Regions from separate parts of the Priestia filamentosa genome, predicted to be linked through region 2. Evidence: riboswitches for the same ligand, from Rfam matches in the RefSeq annotation. Region 2 holds a riboswitch; each other region holds the start of a gene.

The links. A riboswitch is a leader RNA that binds a small molecule or an ion and turns the genes downstream of it on or off. The one in region 2 is predicted to bind thiamine pyrophosphate.
Region 1: it holds a riboswitch for thiamine pyrophosphate, as region 2 does, so the genes downstream of both, thiC (phosphomethylpyrimidine synthase ThiC) here and tenA (thiaminase II) in region 2, are expected to answer to the same signal.
Region 3: it holds a riboswitch for thiamine pyrophosphate, as region 2 does, so the genes downstream of both, B9N79_RS24880 (3-oxoacyl-ACP reductase) here and tenA (thiaminase II) in region 2, are expected to answer to the same signal.
Region 4: it holds a riboswitch for thiamine pyrophosphate, as region 2 does, so the genes downstream of both, B9N79_RS17545 (YkoF family thiamine/hydroxymethylpyrimidine-binding protein) here and tenA (thiaminase II) in region 2, are expected to answer to the same signal.

Annotation. Positions count from the first base shown of each region.
Region 1 covers NZ_FXAJ01000008.1:82,991-86,132, reverse strand. The annotation lists gene thiC (phosphomethylpyrimidine synthase ThiC) at 1-1,700, opposite strand, end outside; TPP riboswitch at 1,845-1,957, opposite strand; gene B9N79_RS21765 (fructosamine kinase family protein) at 2,030-2,899, opposite strand; gene B9N79_RS21760 (NAD(P)H-hydrate dehydratase) at 2,952-3,142, opposite strand, start outside.
Region 2 covers NZ_FXAJ01000007.1:212,640-215,781, reverse strand. The annotation lists gene thiE (thiamine phosphate synthase) at 1-608, shown strand, start outside; gene thiM (hydroxyethylthiazole kinase) at 1-4, shown strand, start outside; gene tenA (thiaminase II) at 636-1,325, opposite strand; TPP riboswitch at 1,409-1,510, opposite strand; gene B9N79_RS26805 (hypothetical protein) at 1,659-1,793, shown strand; gene B9N79_RS21300 (MerR family transcriptional regulator) at 1,826-3,028, opposite strand.
Region 3 covers NZ_FXAJ01000016.1:14,664-17,805, reverse strand. The annotation lists gene rbsC (ribose ABC transporter permease RbsC) at 1-403, shown strand, start outside; gene rbsB (ribose ABC transporter substrate-binding protein RbsB) at 440-1,333, shown strand; TPP riboswitch at 1,423-1,521, shown strand; gene B9N79_RS24880 (3-oxoacyl-ACP reductase) at 1,632-2,393, shown strand; gene B9N79_RS24875 (cupin domain-containing protein) at 2,478-3,020, shown strand.
Region 4 covers NZ_FXAJ01000004.1:279,177-282,318, forward strand. The annotation lists gene B9N79_RS17535 (ABC transporter ATP-binding protein) at 1-491, opposite strand, end outside; gene B9N79_RS17540 (ECF transporter S component) at 466-1,074, opposite strand; gene B9N79_RS17545 (YkoF family thiamine/hydroxymethylpyrimidine-binding protein) at 1,071-1,682, opposite strand; TPP riboswitch at 1,780-1,883, opposite strand; gene B9N79_RS17550 (DUF418 domain-containing protein) at 1,951-3,142, opposite strand, start outside.

The sequences.
Region 1 (3,142 bases), on a different contig from region 2:
TCTTCTATACTCTTGTCTTTTAATTTCGCCATTGAGCGAATATCGTGAGAAATTCTCATGGAGCAAAACTTCGGGCCACACATTGAACAAAAGTGTGCTGTTTTTGCACCTTCTGCTGGTAGAGTTTCATCATGAAATTCCCTTGCACGTTCAGGATCAAGTGAAAGATTAAATTGATCATCCCATCGAAATTCAAAGCGTGCTTTAGAAAGAGCATCATCTCTGTCTTGAGCTCCTTTATGACCTTTAGCAAGATCTGCCGCATGTGCTGCAATTTTGTAAGAGATAACTCCTTCTCTTACATCATCTTTGTTGGGCAACCCAAGGTGTTCCTTTGGGGTAACATAACAAAGCATAGCAGTACCAAACCAACCGATCATTGCTGCTCCAATAGCAGATGTAATATGGTCATAGCCTGGTGCAATATCAGTTGTTAATGGTCCTAATGTATAAAAAGGAGCTTCATGACAAATATCCATTTGTTTATCAACATTCTCTTTTATTTTATGCATTGGTACGTGTCCAGGCCCTTCAATCATTACTTGAACATCATGCTTCCATGCAATTTTTGTAAGCTCCCCTAGCGTCTCTAGCTCGGCAAACTGTGCTTCATCATTCGCATCCTTAATGGAGCCTGGACGAAGGCCATCACCAAGCGAAACAGCAATATCATAACGTTTTAAAGTTTCACAAATCTCTTCGAAATGCGTATAGAGAAAATTCTCTTCATGATAAGCAAGACACCACTGAGCTAAAATAGATCCCCCTCTTGATACAATCCCTGTTGTTCGATTAACCGTGAGTGGGATATAACGTAGTAAAACACCAGCATGAATTGTAAAGTAGTCAACACCCTGTTCTGCTTGTTCGATAAGTGTATCGCGATAGATTTCCCACGTTAAATTTTCTGCAATCCCTTGTACTTTCTCAAGTGCTTGATAAATTGGAACAGTACCAACTGGAACTGGTGAATTTCTTATAATCCACTCCCGCGTTGTGTGAATGTCTTTCCCTGTAGAAAGATCCATAATCGTATCTGCGCCCCATTTTGTTGCCCACGTCATCTTCTCTACCTCTTCTTCTATAGAAGAACTAACAGCAGAGTTGCCGATGTTCGCATTAATCTTCGTATAAAAGTTCCGGCCAATAATCATTGGTTCACTTTCAGGATGATTAATATTCGATGGGATAATTGCTCTTCCTTCCGCAACTTCTTTTCGTACAAACTCTGCCTCTACTCCCTCTCGAATTGCAATAAACTCCATTTCCCGGGTAATAATCCCTTTTTTGGCATAGTGCATTTGTGTAACATTCTTTCCTTTACACGCTCTGAACGGGTGCTTGATTACATTCGGATAACAGGCAATATTTTGTTTTTGATTTTCACTTCGGTATCCGTTATCCTCTGGTTTGATCTCTCGTTTTTCATATTTTTCTACATCTCCTCTGTCCATAATCCATGCCTCTCGAACACGAGGTAACCCTTTCGTAATATCCACTTCACAATCTTCATCACTATAAATTCCGCTTGTATCATAAACACGAATTGGTTCATTTTTTTCATGTTTGCTATCTGTTTTTGTATCACTTTGTTTAATCTCTCTCATTGGTACTTGAATACTATGATGTTCACCTTCTACATACACTTTCTTACTGTTTGGAAATGTTGATTGCAATGGAATGTTTACTTTTTTCGACATATAAATCTTCCTCCTTAGTATTGTTGTTAGGCTACACCTTTGGAGGAGATGAAATAGCAGAAGTTTTTTCTTAAAATAAAAATTGGGTTCTCTAATATAGAGAACCCAATTGGATATGTAGAAAAAAACGCAATTCACTTTCTTACGTTATCTCTCCTACTTCCCTCCGCTGGTATAACCCAGATCAGGTTCGAAGAGTCAGAAAGATTTTGTCTTTCCTCTCAGCCCACAAAATTAGGGCTCCCCTAGTAGTAAAATATTGAATATTCAGTTTACATTTCGAACTATAGCATATCTAGTAAATGATGTAAACTACTCTTTTTTCTTTTTCACCCTACATAATAGCGCCAAACTCGGTCTACAGACCTTCCGTAAGCTTCTCCAAAAAGATTTAGATGAACAAGTAAATAAAAAAGTTGATAGAGTGTTTTTCTTTCCTCATACTCTGGAGAAAGTGGCCGAACTTCTTGATAAGCTTGATAAAATGCTGAAGAAAATCCACCAAAAAGTTCAGTAAAAGAAAGTTCAAATTCAGAATGACCATAAAATACTGAGGGATCAATCAAATAAGGATCTCCTGTTTTACCAACAATCCAATTTCCTCCCCAAAGATCTCCATGAAGTAAAGAAGCCTCACAAGAATGAGGAAGCCATTTCTCCATTTTCTCAAGAAGTTCATAAAGCCCTGCTTCTCGTTCCTGATAAAGGTACCCCTTTTTCTTTGCAAGTTCTATTTGAGGAAGAAGACGATTTTTCGTGTAATATTCTGCCCATTTATCATAGTATTGATTTGGCTGTTCAATCATCCCAATGTACGAAGGATGATGAAAACCAAACTTATCTTTACTTACACTATGCATAAGTGCAAGCTGTCTGCCAAGAAGCTCTTCTGTTTTTCCATTTTTCTCTCCTTGGATCCATTCTAAAATAAGCCATCCTTCTCCGCTTTCTGTTGATTCATGAAAGTCATACACATTTGGGACCTGAATAACACCTGTTTCTTTGATTTTCGTTAGGCCCTGAACTTCTTGTTGAAAAAAACCAGGAGGTGTAGAATTATTATACTTAATAAAATATTCTTCTTTCTCTGTTTTCACATAAGAGGCCTGATTGATATCACCACCGGAAACAGGCCTGATTAATTGAATTGGTGAAGTGTCCCCTCTATTATAAATAGCTTGTTTAATGAACTTTTCCAATCCTTCTAACTCCCCTTTCCTCTTAAAACCTTAAAAGAAAATGGTTCACATTTCAGTATCCAGTAGAATACTCCTTTTCTCTATATAATTCATGAAGCAGTGGAGAAATTCCTTCAATAATGTCTGTAGCTAGTACATCTAATGGGGAATGTGTAGATGCTACTAGTTGATCTGCTATGGCACCATGAATAAATACAGCATTGCTCAGCGCCTTTTGTACATTCTCATACTGAAGAACAGATC
Region 2 (3,142 bases):
ATAAAATGTATCTTGTTACAGATTTGTTTGAGGGAACAGAAGAAGAGCTTTTAGCAAAAGTGGAAAAAGCGCTCGAAGGAGGGGTAACGCTCGTACAGCTTCGTGAAAAGGAAGCGGACGGAAAAAAGTTTTATGAGCGTGCCCTCCGGCTTAAACAGCTTCTTGATCGTTTTCACGTTCCGCTCATTATTAATGACAGGGTAGATATAGCGCTTGCTGTTGGGGCTTTTGGCGTACACGTTGGCCAAGACGATTTGCCACTAAAAGTTGTACGTTCTCTTGTAGGAGATATGATTGTTGGCGTATCTGTTCGAACAGTTCAAGAAGCAAAAAAAGCAGTAGAGGACGGAGCAGATTATATTGGAGTTGGCGCAGTTTTTCCGACAAGCACAAAACTTGATGCAAAAGGAATCACAAAAGAAGAGCTAACTGAAATTACGGGAAGCGTGCGTATTCCAGCTGTTGCAATTGGTGGAATTACAGCTGGAAACATTGAAAAATTAAATGGAACAGGTATTAGAGGAGCTGCTGTTGTGTCAGCTATTTTAAAAAGTCAAGACCCGAAGAAAGCAGCGGAAGAATTAAACGAGAAATTAAATATTCAATAAAAAAGAGAGACACCTGTCTCTCTTTTTTTATGCTTCTACAGGGCTCATTTCACTTGGCCACTGCTGTTTTTGATAAGCCATATCCCAGAATAAATACTCAAGCTCACAGCTTTTGATGAAATGATCTTTCATTTTTTCTTTTTCACGCTCTGAAGCGCCTTCTGCCCACTGATCTAAGAGAGCGCAAAGCTTGTGTGTTACAGAGTCCATTTCTTTTTTGCCATAAAACATAATCCATTCATAGAAAGGATGATCTTCTGTCGGATCGTGTTGCTCAATTAGTTTTTGACCAATTTCTAAGTATGTCCATGGGCATGGAAGAAGAACAGCGATGATTTCTCCAAGCGAGCCTGTTTGAGCAACGGTTGTCATATGGTTAATATAATGATGGGCACCAGGTGCTAGTGGTTTTGCTTGAAGATCTTCATATTTAACTCCTGCAACATCGCAAAAATTGTGATGAGGATGAACTTCACTATGAAGCACAAAATTGATTTGTTCATTAAAAAGTTCCATCTGTTCACGATTTTCACAGCGTGAAATAGCAACGCCATATACGCGACAGAAAGAAGTTAAATATTCGAAATCTTGACAAACGTAGTGAATAAGAGCGTCTTTTGGAACGTTTCCTTCTCCAATTCCTTTCACAAAAGGGTGATTGAAAATTGCTTCATAAACAGGTGCTGCAAGGCGACGAAGTTCTTGACTAAAAGACATCATTTTTCCTCCTTATAGTGGAAGGCCAAAAGGGAAAGGAAATAAAAAACCACTCTTCATAAAAAGAGTGGACAACGAGCGAAAAAACGCTGCTGCCACTTTCCTACGCTGGTATAAACCAGATCAGGTTCAAAGGGATTAAGAAAGCTCTTATCTCAGCCATTACGGCACCCCTAGTGGACTTCCTATGTAATTGCACTTAGTATAACATGATTTTTCCATCTTTGTATATCCCTTATTCGGAAATGTTTGTAAAGCTTCAAATTAGGTTATGAAGGCGAGTATTCTCGCCCATATTAAAAGGGAAAGCAGCATAAAAGGAGGAGAATGACGATGACAAAGCGTAATCAAAAAACAAAGTCTGGTTTACAAAGTGTGAACAAAACAAATAAAATGGAAATTGCACGTGAAATAAATGAAAATCCTAAAAGCACCCATACATCTGTAGAAAAAACAAATCCACGCTAAGAACGAGAGCCAAATGGGCTCTCGTTCTTCCTTTATTTCCAAAACCTCCACCATGATTTGACTTTTTCTTCTTCTTCAGCTGCTGCTGTTTGTCTAAAATTATGAACAAAGTCGTGGAAGAGACGTTCACGTTCTTCGATATCTTGACGATGCATTTGTCTGTCATGCTTTAGTTCATTTACATATGCTGCTCTATCACGTTTAATAGAATCAATTAAATCTTTCATTTCATCTGCTTTCCAGTCTGAACGCTTCGTCATCTCATGAGCAAACGAGCGAAGTTCAAAGCTTGTCGACTTTGAATTTTCTTCTAACTCATGAACCATTTTTTTCATCTCATCCATTGAACTTCCCGATGACTGTTCAATATTTGTAAGCCAATGTTTGAGCTCAGCTTGTCTGTCTAATGCTTCTGCTGAAACTTGTTCAACATATCCCTGCATTTCTTCAGTTGTTTCTTCACTTATTTTTGTTAAGCGGCTTGAAACATGTTTGAGCTCTCGCTGCACTTCTTTCGACGTTTGTTCACCAGATTCAGAGACAACCGCATTAATCGCTTCAATTGCTTCGACTGTCTGCTCATTGTTATGTTGAAGTTGTTCTTTTACTTCAGAAATAATTTCATTTCTCACTTCACCGCGAATTTCATTTCTGACCTCTGTTAAAAGTTCGCGTTTGAATGTATCAAAAGCTTCAAATACATCTTTGTATGTTTGGACTTTTTCAACCAATTCACTTTTCACTTGATTTACAGGCTGAGGAGTAGAGTCTACTGGGCATATTGTAGAACGTTCCTCGTTCTTTTTCTTCTCTTCCTGCTGAAGGCGCTGGCGTTCACGTTCAGCTTTAATACGTTGTTCAACGACTCTTTGCTGCTTTTTTTGATCGATAGAAGAAGGAGGCGGCGCTTGTTTTTTTTCATTGTTATTTTCATTAAGAGAACTGTTATGTTTAGCAAAGGATAAGACATTAGACTGCTCAGTACTATTTTGTGAGGATTCTGGTTTCTGCTTCGCCTTTTTAAGAAACAGCTTAATTTCTTCTTTTTTTGTTTTCTTTCCGTACATATCTTTTAACGTTCTCAGCATTTGGAGCTCTTCTTCTGTATAAATGCGTGCACCTTGTTTTGTGCGAGGAATGTAAAAAAATCCATCGAGTTCTTTTTCCCATTGTTTAATAATTCTTGGCGGAACATTGACCTTTTTAGCAGCTTCTTTCGTCGTATACGTTTGCATTTTACTCACTCCTCCTCAAGCGGGTTACGTCAGTTTTTATTAAAAAATCCATTATTGGTATCGTTATGTTTTCATATTGTCTTTTTATACTAATACACTATTCCTTCAATTAAG
Region 3 (3,142 bases), on a different contig from region 2:
TTTACACAAAACATCATTTGGCCGTAAAACATATGCCATTGGTGGAAATGAAAAAGCAGCTCTTATTTCAGGCATTAAAGTACCACGAGTAAAAGTGATGATTTATGCGCTAGCAGGACTTTTATCGGCACTAGCGGGAGCGATTTTAACATCTCGTTTAAACTCAGCGCAGCCAACAGCAGGAACTTCTTATGAGTTAGATGCGATTGCGGCTGTTGTATTAGGTGGAACAAGTTTATCTGGTGGACGTGGTTTAATTGTTGGAACATTGATTGGTGCTTTAATTATTGGAACGTTAAATAATGGTTTGAACTTATTAGGTGTATCATCATTCTTCCAAATGGTTGTAAAAGGTGTTGTTATCTTGATTGCGGTGTTAATTGATCGTAAAAAATCAGCATAGGAGGGGTTCTCATTGAAAAAGGTCTTACTTGTACTCATGTCGTTTTCACTTCTTATTCTAGCGGCTTGTTCATTAGAGCCTCCAGAATGGGCAAAACCAAAGAAAAAAGGAAATTTAGAAGATATTAAAATTGGCTTATCGGTTTCTACGTTAAATAACCCGTTCTTTGTTTCATTAAAAAATGGAGTTGTAAAAGAAGCGAAAAAGCAAGGAATGGACGTTGTGATTGTTGACGCACAGAACGATTCAGCTAAGCAAGTTAACGATGTTGAAGATTTACTACAACAAGGTGTTGATGTTTTACTAATTAACCCAACAGATTCAGCAGCTATTTCAACAGCCGTTCAATCAGCTAATAATATTGGCATTCCTGTTGTTACATTAGATCGTTCAGCAGATAAAGGAAAGGTCGAAACGTTAGTTGCTTCTGACAATGTAAAGGGTGGCGAAATGGCAGCTGATTACATTGTTGAAAAGTTAGGTGAAGGAGCTAAAGTAGCTGAACTTGAAGGAACTCCAGGAGCATCTGCAACACGTGAACGAGGCAAAGGATTTCACAATATAGCAGATCAAAAACTTGACGTTGCGGCAAAACAGTCTGCGGATTTTGATCGTACAAAAGGTTTGAATGTAATGGAGAACTTACTGCAAGGAAACTCAGATATTAAAGCAGTATTCGCTCATAATGATGAAATGGCATTAGGAGCTATCCAAGCAATTAACAGCTCAGGGCGAGATGTTCTTGTTGTTGGATTTGACGGAAATGAAGATGCCGTTAATGCTGTAAAAGAAGGGAAATTAGCAGCAACTGTAGCACAGCAACCAGAATTAATTGGTGAGCTAGCTGTTAAAGCTGCAAGTGATGTTCTAAAAGGCAAGAAAGTTGAAAAGAATATTGCAGCACCGTTAAAGTTAATGACGAAGAAATAATGAAAAAGCATCATGCGCCCTTTAGGGGAGTATGATGCTTTTAAAATTGTACAAACGTTAGAAGTTAAAATATAATAATATTGACAATAAATATTTTACAGGGGAACTCATACGAGTTGAGAAGGTAAAAACCTGACCCTTTGAACCTGAGAGTTAATACTCGCGTAGGGAGTAAAAGTATACAGTTTGTACATGAAGAATGTTCAGCCCTTTTACTTTTGCCGAGTGAAAGGGCTTTTTTGTATTCACTCTCTCTTTCAAGTTTATTGTAAATATAGGATTGAAAGGAATTTATTCGATGAAAAACTTTAAAGGAATTGCATTAGTAACAGGAGCAAGTAGAGGATTAGGATCTGAAATTGCAAGAACGTTCGTAGAAAATGGATACGGCGTTATTGTGAATTATTATCAGAACAAAGAAAGGGCCGAAATGTTAGTAGATGAGTTAGGGAAAGAAAATGCAATCGCACTTTATGCTGATATTACAAATAAACGTGATGTTGAAGAGTTAGTGAACCAAACGATTCAGCATTATGGATGTATTAATATCATTATTAATAATGCTCTGGTAAATTTTAGATTTGATCCAAATGCACAGGAACCTGTCCATGAGTTAAGCTGGGGGAAATATGTAGAACAGTTTGAAGGGTCTGTTCATGGAGCATTGAATACTATTCAAGCAGCTTTACCATATTTGAAAGAAACAGATAATGCGAGAGTCGTAAATATTGGTACAAATTTATTTCAGAGTCCTATTGTTCCTTATCATCAATATACAACAGGAAAAGCAGCTCTAGTTGGATTTACGAGAAACATGGCAAAAGAGCTTGGACAATATGGTATTACGGTCAATATGGTATCAGGTGGTCTTTTACAAACAACAGATGCTAGTGCCCTTACAACAGAGGAAGTGTTCAACATTGTCGCAAGTAATTCTGCTTTAAATCGTGTCACTACCCCAAAAGACGTAGCTGAAACAGTGGTATTTTTAGGGTCTGACAGAGCTAAAGGAATTACAGGACAAAATATTGTAGTTGATAGTGGTTTAACAATGAACTAAAGATGCATTTCATAAAGGGAACGGAATATACTATTAAAATGGCGTATAGGATATTTTATAAACATATGAAAGGAATGAAGAGAAATGTATTATTCTCCTTATATGTATTCCTATCCTTATTACGTACAGTATCCAGTATTTCAGGCAGCGTATAGGTTTAATCCATATGAAGTTTATTCCCATTGGTACACCAGAGAAAAAATTGAGTTAAAAGATTACGGAAGACAGCCGTTTGTGGTGAATATTAAGGAAGCCACTAAGCAAAATAAAACGTTCCGTACAGCCTTATGGACAGGACGTCATCTGCAAGTTACATTGATGAGTATTAAACAAGGAGAAGACATTGGGCTTGAAACTCATCCGAAAACAGATCAATTTTTAAGAGTTGAAGAGGGTCAAGGACTTGTTCAGATGGGAAAAACAAAAAACAACTTATCTTTTCGAGAAAGAGTTTCTGATGATGACGCCATTATGGTACCTGCGGGGACATGGCATAATGTTACAAATACGGGGGATAGGCCATTGAAGATTTACGCTATTTATGCGCCTCCTGAACATCCGTTTGGTACGGTGCATCGCACGAAAAGAGAGGCAGAGGCTGCTGAACGAAAAAATGAATTAGTGTAATTTGCATCTATAAATATATATTTATAGGAAAGATAGAGAGAAATATGGAAGAAGGCTGTTTCTTTATTAGAGAAACAGCCTTTTTTTATATGGAGTTTAAAATTAACAGACTTTTTTAAAAA
Region 4 (3,142 bases), on a different contig from region 2:
AGAGCGAGCACACAAGCAAGTGCTAGCTTTTGTTTTTGACCTCCAGATAGAATTGAAATAGAGCTTTGTTTATAAGGAAGAAGTCCAACAAGGGAGAGCATTTCATCAATTCGCTCTTCCATGTTTTCTTTTGGATAGTTAATATTTTCAAGCCCAAAAGCAACTTCATCTTCGAGCGTTAACATACAAAACTGATTATCTGGATTTTGAAATACTACCCCTACATATTGGCAGGCTTCTCCAGTTTCAAAGGAAGAAAGGTCTCTTCCGAAAATTTGTACTTCTCCATTCAAACTACCGTCAACAGCCTCTGGATACAATCCATTAAGGCAAAGCGTGAGGGTACTTTTGCCTGCACCACTTGGTCCTAATACAAAAATACTGTCACCTTTAGAGGCTGAAAAGGAAATATTCTTCAGCTTTTTTTCTTCATCTTCTTCAAATGAAAAACTTAAATTTTTAACATTAAGAGGCAGTCGATTTTCGATCATTTTTTGTTCCCACCCGTTTTTTATGTTCTTTTCCAAGCGCAAACCCATTTAAAACACCTGTGTTTGCCAATTGATCACTTAGCCATTTACCAAGTAAACCAGCGAGAAGAGCTCCGCTGACAAGTCGGACAGTAAGCATTGTACTAACATAAGAAGGGTCAAGAGCATTGTAGCCGGACAAGAAATAGCCCATAATAAAGCTTGTTACAGAGGCACCCATACCAGCTAGCATAAGAATCGGCAGCGAGTATCGTTTCCAACCAGTAGCTGCGAATACAAGCTCAGGACCTATCCCTTGGACAACTCCTGTTAAAAGAAGACGAGGACCTGAGGCGTTTCCAATCAGCAGTTCAACAGCAGCAGCAATTGTTTCTGAAATGAGGGCTGCTCCTGGTTTTCTAATGATATAGGCTGTAATAATTGAAACGATAAACCATATTCCGAAAATAAATTCATATACTAAGAGTCCGAACATTCCAAATAAAATGTTTCCAAGCTGTGTGAAAAGAAGGTACACAACAGCAAACACAACAGCTAATGCCGACATTACGACAATTTCTTTTAGTTTCCAGCTCTTTGTCATTTTCCATCACCAGGCTTTCTTTTTGTTGAAGGGCTGTTTGCTGATAAGTTGACGGTCATTACAACGTGACTTGCTTCTTTGTGAGAAGAAAGAAAAGCATCCTTAATTGTCCTGAAAATAGTGTGCGTATCGCCATCAAGATGTGTTGCATAGTGAACACCAGCAACAAATACTCCCTCGTCTTTTGCTGTGTTAACGCCATCCACAATCACGTCCATATAGTGAGGAATCCCCATTGGATAAAGAGCGAACTGCATAGCTGTTTCAATCGAAATATCCTTGCTTTTCTCCTCGTTTAAGAGCACATCATCTTCGGATAAGTAAACATCACCTTCAGAATCTCCAGGACATCCAACAGAGAAGGAACCATTCAATACAACGTGAGTTCCTGTTTTAGCTGCATGAAGATAAATAGCTTTTACAACGTCGAAAACATGTTCATTCCTTCCGCGTACACATGTGCTCACATTATCCGTTTTAATCCATACTTTTGATGTATCAACCTCTCTTAGCGCCGTTTTAATCACTTCAATAAAGTTATCGCACATTGGATAAAGAGAGAAGCGACATCCATAGATCCTACTTGTTCCACAAAGCTGTTCATTCATTTCTACTTCCTCCTAAAAGTTTATGAACACAAAAAAACTGCATCTTAAGGAAGATGCAGTAAAATAGACAAAAATGTAGAGTCAATCAACATAAAAGTCGTATATTGCTACACTTCCCCACGCTAGTATTATCTAGATCGGGTTATAAGGGATCGGAACAAAAATTCACATCTCAGCTAATTAGCACCCCTAGTGCGTTGTACTATACAGTTTTTTCGCTTATACACATCATAAAAGAAAGATACTTTTTTGTAAATAGAAAGATAGATTACAGACCAGCGGAAATTTGCGTAGGCCGCTTTTTTTTCTTTCTTTTAATGCTAGGAATCTTCAAATATGTCCAAAGTCTCCAAATCCATTCTAAAGGTCCAATAATGAAGAATTGGAGCCACAGTTTGCTAAGGAAAAGCTGAATCGTAAAGAAAACAAGGGTAAATACGATACCGCTTGTAACCCCTACTTTACTGAATAATCCAAATCCATATCCATAAAAAAGGAAGGTAAAGAAGATGGATTGAGAAAGATAGTTTGTTAGAGAAAGTTTTCCAGCTCGAGCTAACGCATTAGATAGCTTTTTCCATCGATTACTATAGGTTAAAAGAGCAATGCTTGAAATATAAAAAATGGCGACAAGAGGAGCTCCTAATGAAGCACTAAGACCTTCTAAACTTTCATTTTGCAAAAATTGTGGGACGATTTTTAATGGAAATCCAATGAGAAGAGAAATCCACCACATTTTCTTATAAAGAGAAACATAGCGATCTGGCTCATGCAGCCACCTCTTAGCAGCAACATATGCTCCTAAAAAGAACATAGGAAGAGAAGCAAGAACACCAAAGATACCAAAAGCAATCATCTCTCCATCGCTTGTATCTTCAAAAGGCATACTATTGTTTCTAAAATGAACAACTTCACTATAAGAGCCTGTTGCATATACTTCTTTTTCTTGTGCAAGGTAGGAAGGACTTGCTTCTAGAGTATCTTCACTTCCTTCCTCGGCAGGAATAAATGAAAAGGCGCTCATCAAACCGATAATTACAAGAGCAATTGTAAGCCATACTTTTGGTTTGCACCAGAGAAACAAAAATAAACAAAAGCCGCATAAAGCGTAAGATGTTAAAATATCACCTTCCCAAATATAAGTTCCATGTAAAAGTCCAAATGCGAGAAGAAGAAGGAGGCGGCGTAAGTAAACGGTCCAAAAACGTCGCTGTTTTTCTCGACTTCGATCTCTTAAAATCATAACACCAAATCCAAATAGAAAAGAAAAAAGGGTTACAAAGCTTCCGGTACCGAAAATATTAATGAAGGAGGCTGAAATCTTTTCCAATCCTTGAGCTGTTTCAATATATTCATATTCACCAAATAGTCCATATTGAAAAATGAGCATATTAACAAGCAAAATTCCAAAGAGAGCAAAGCCTCTCATTGTATCAACAGAAGAAATTCGTTCAGCACCT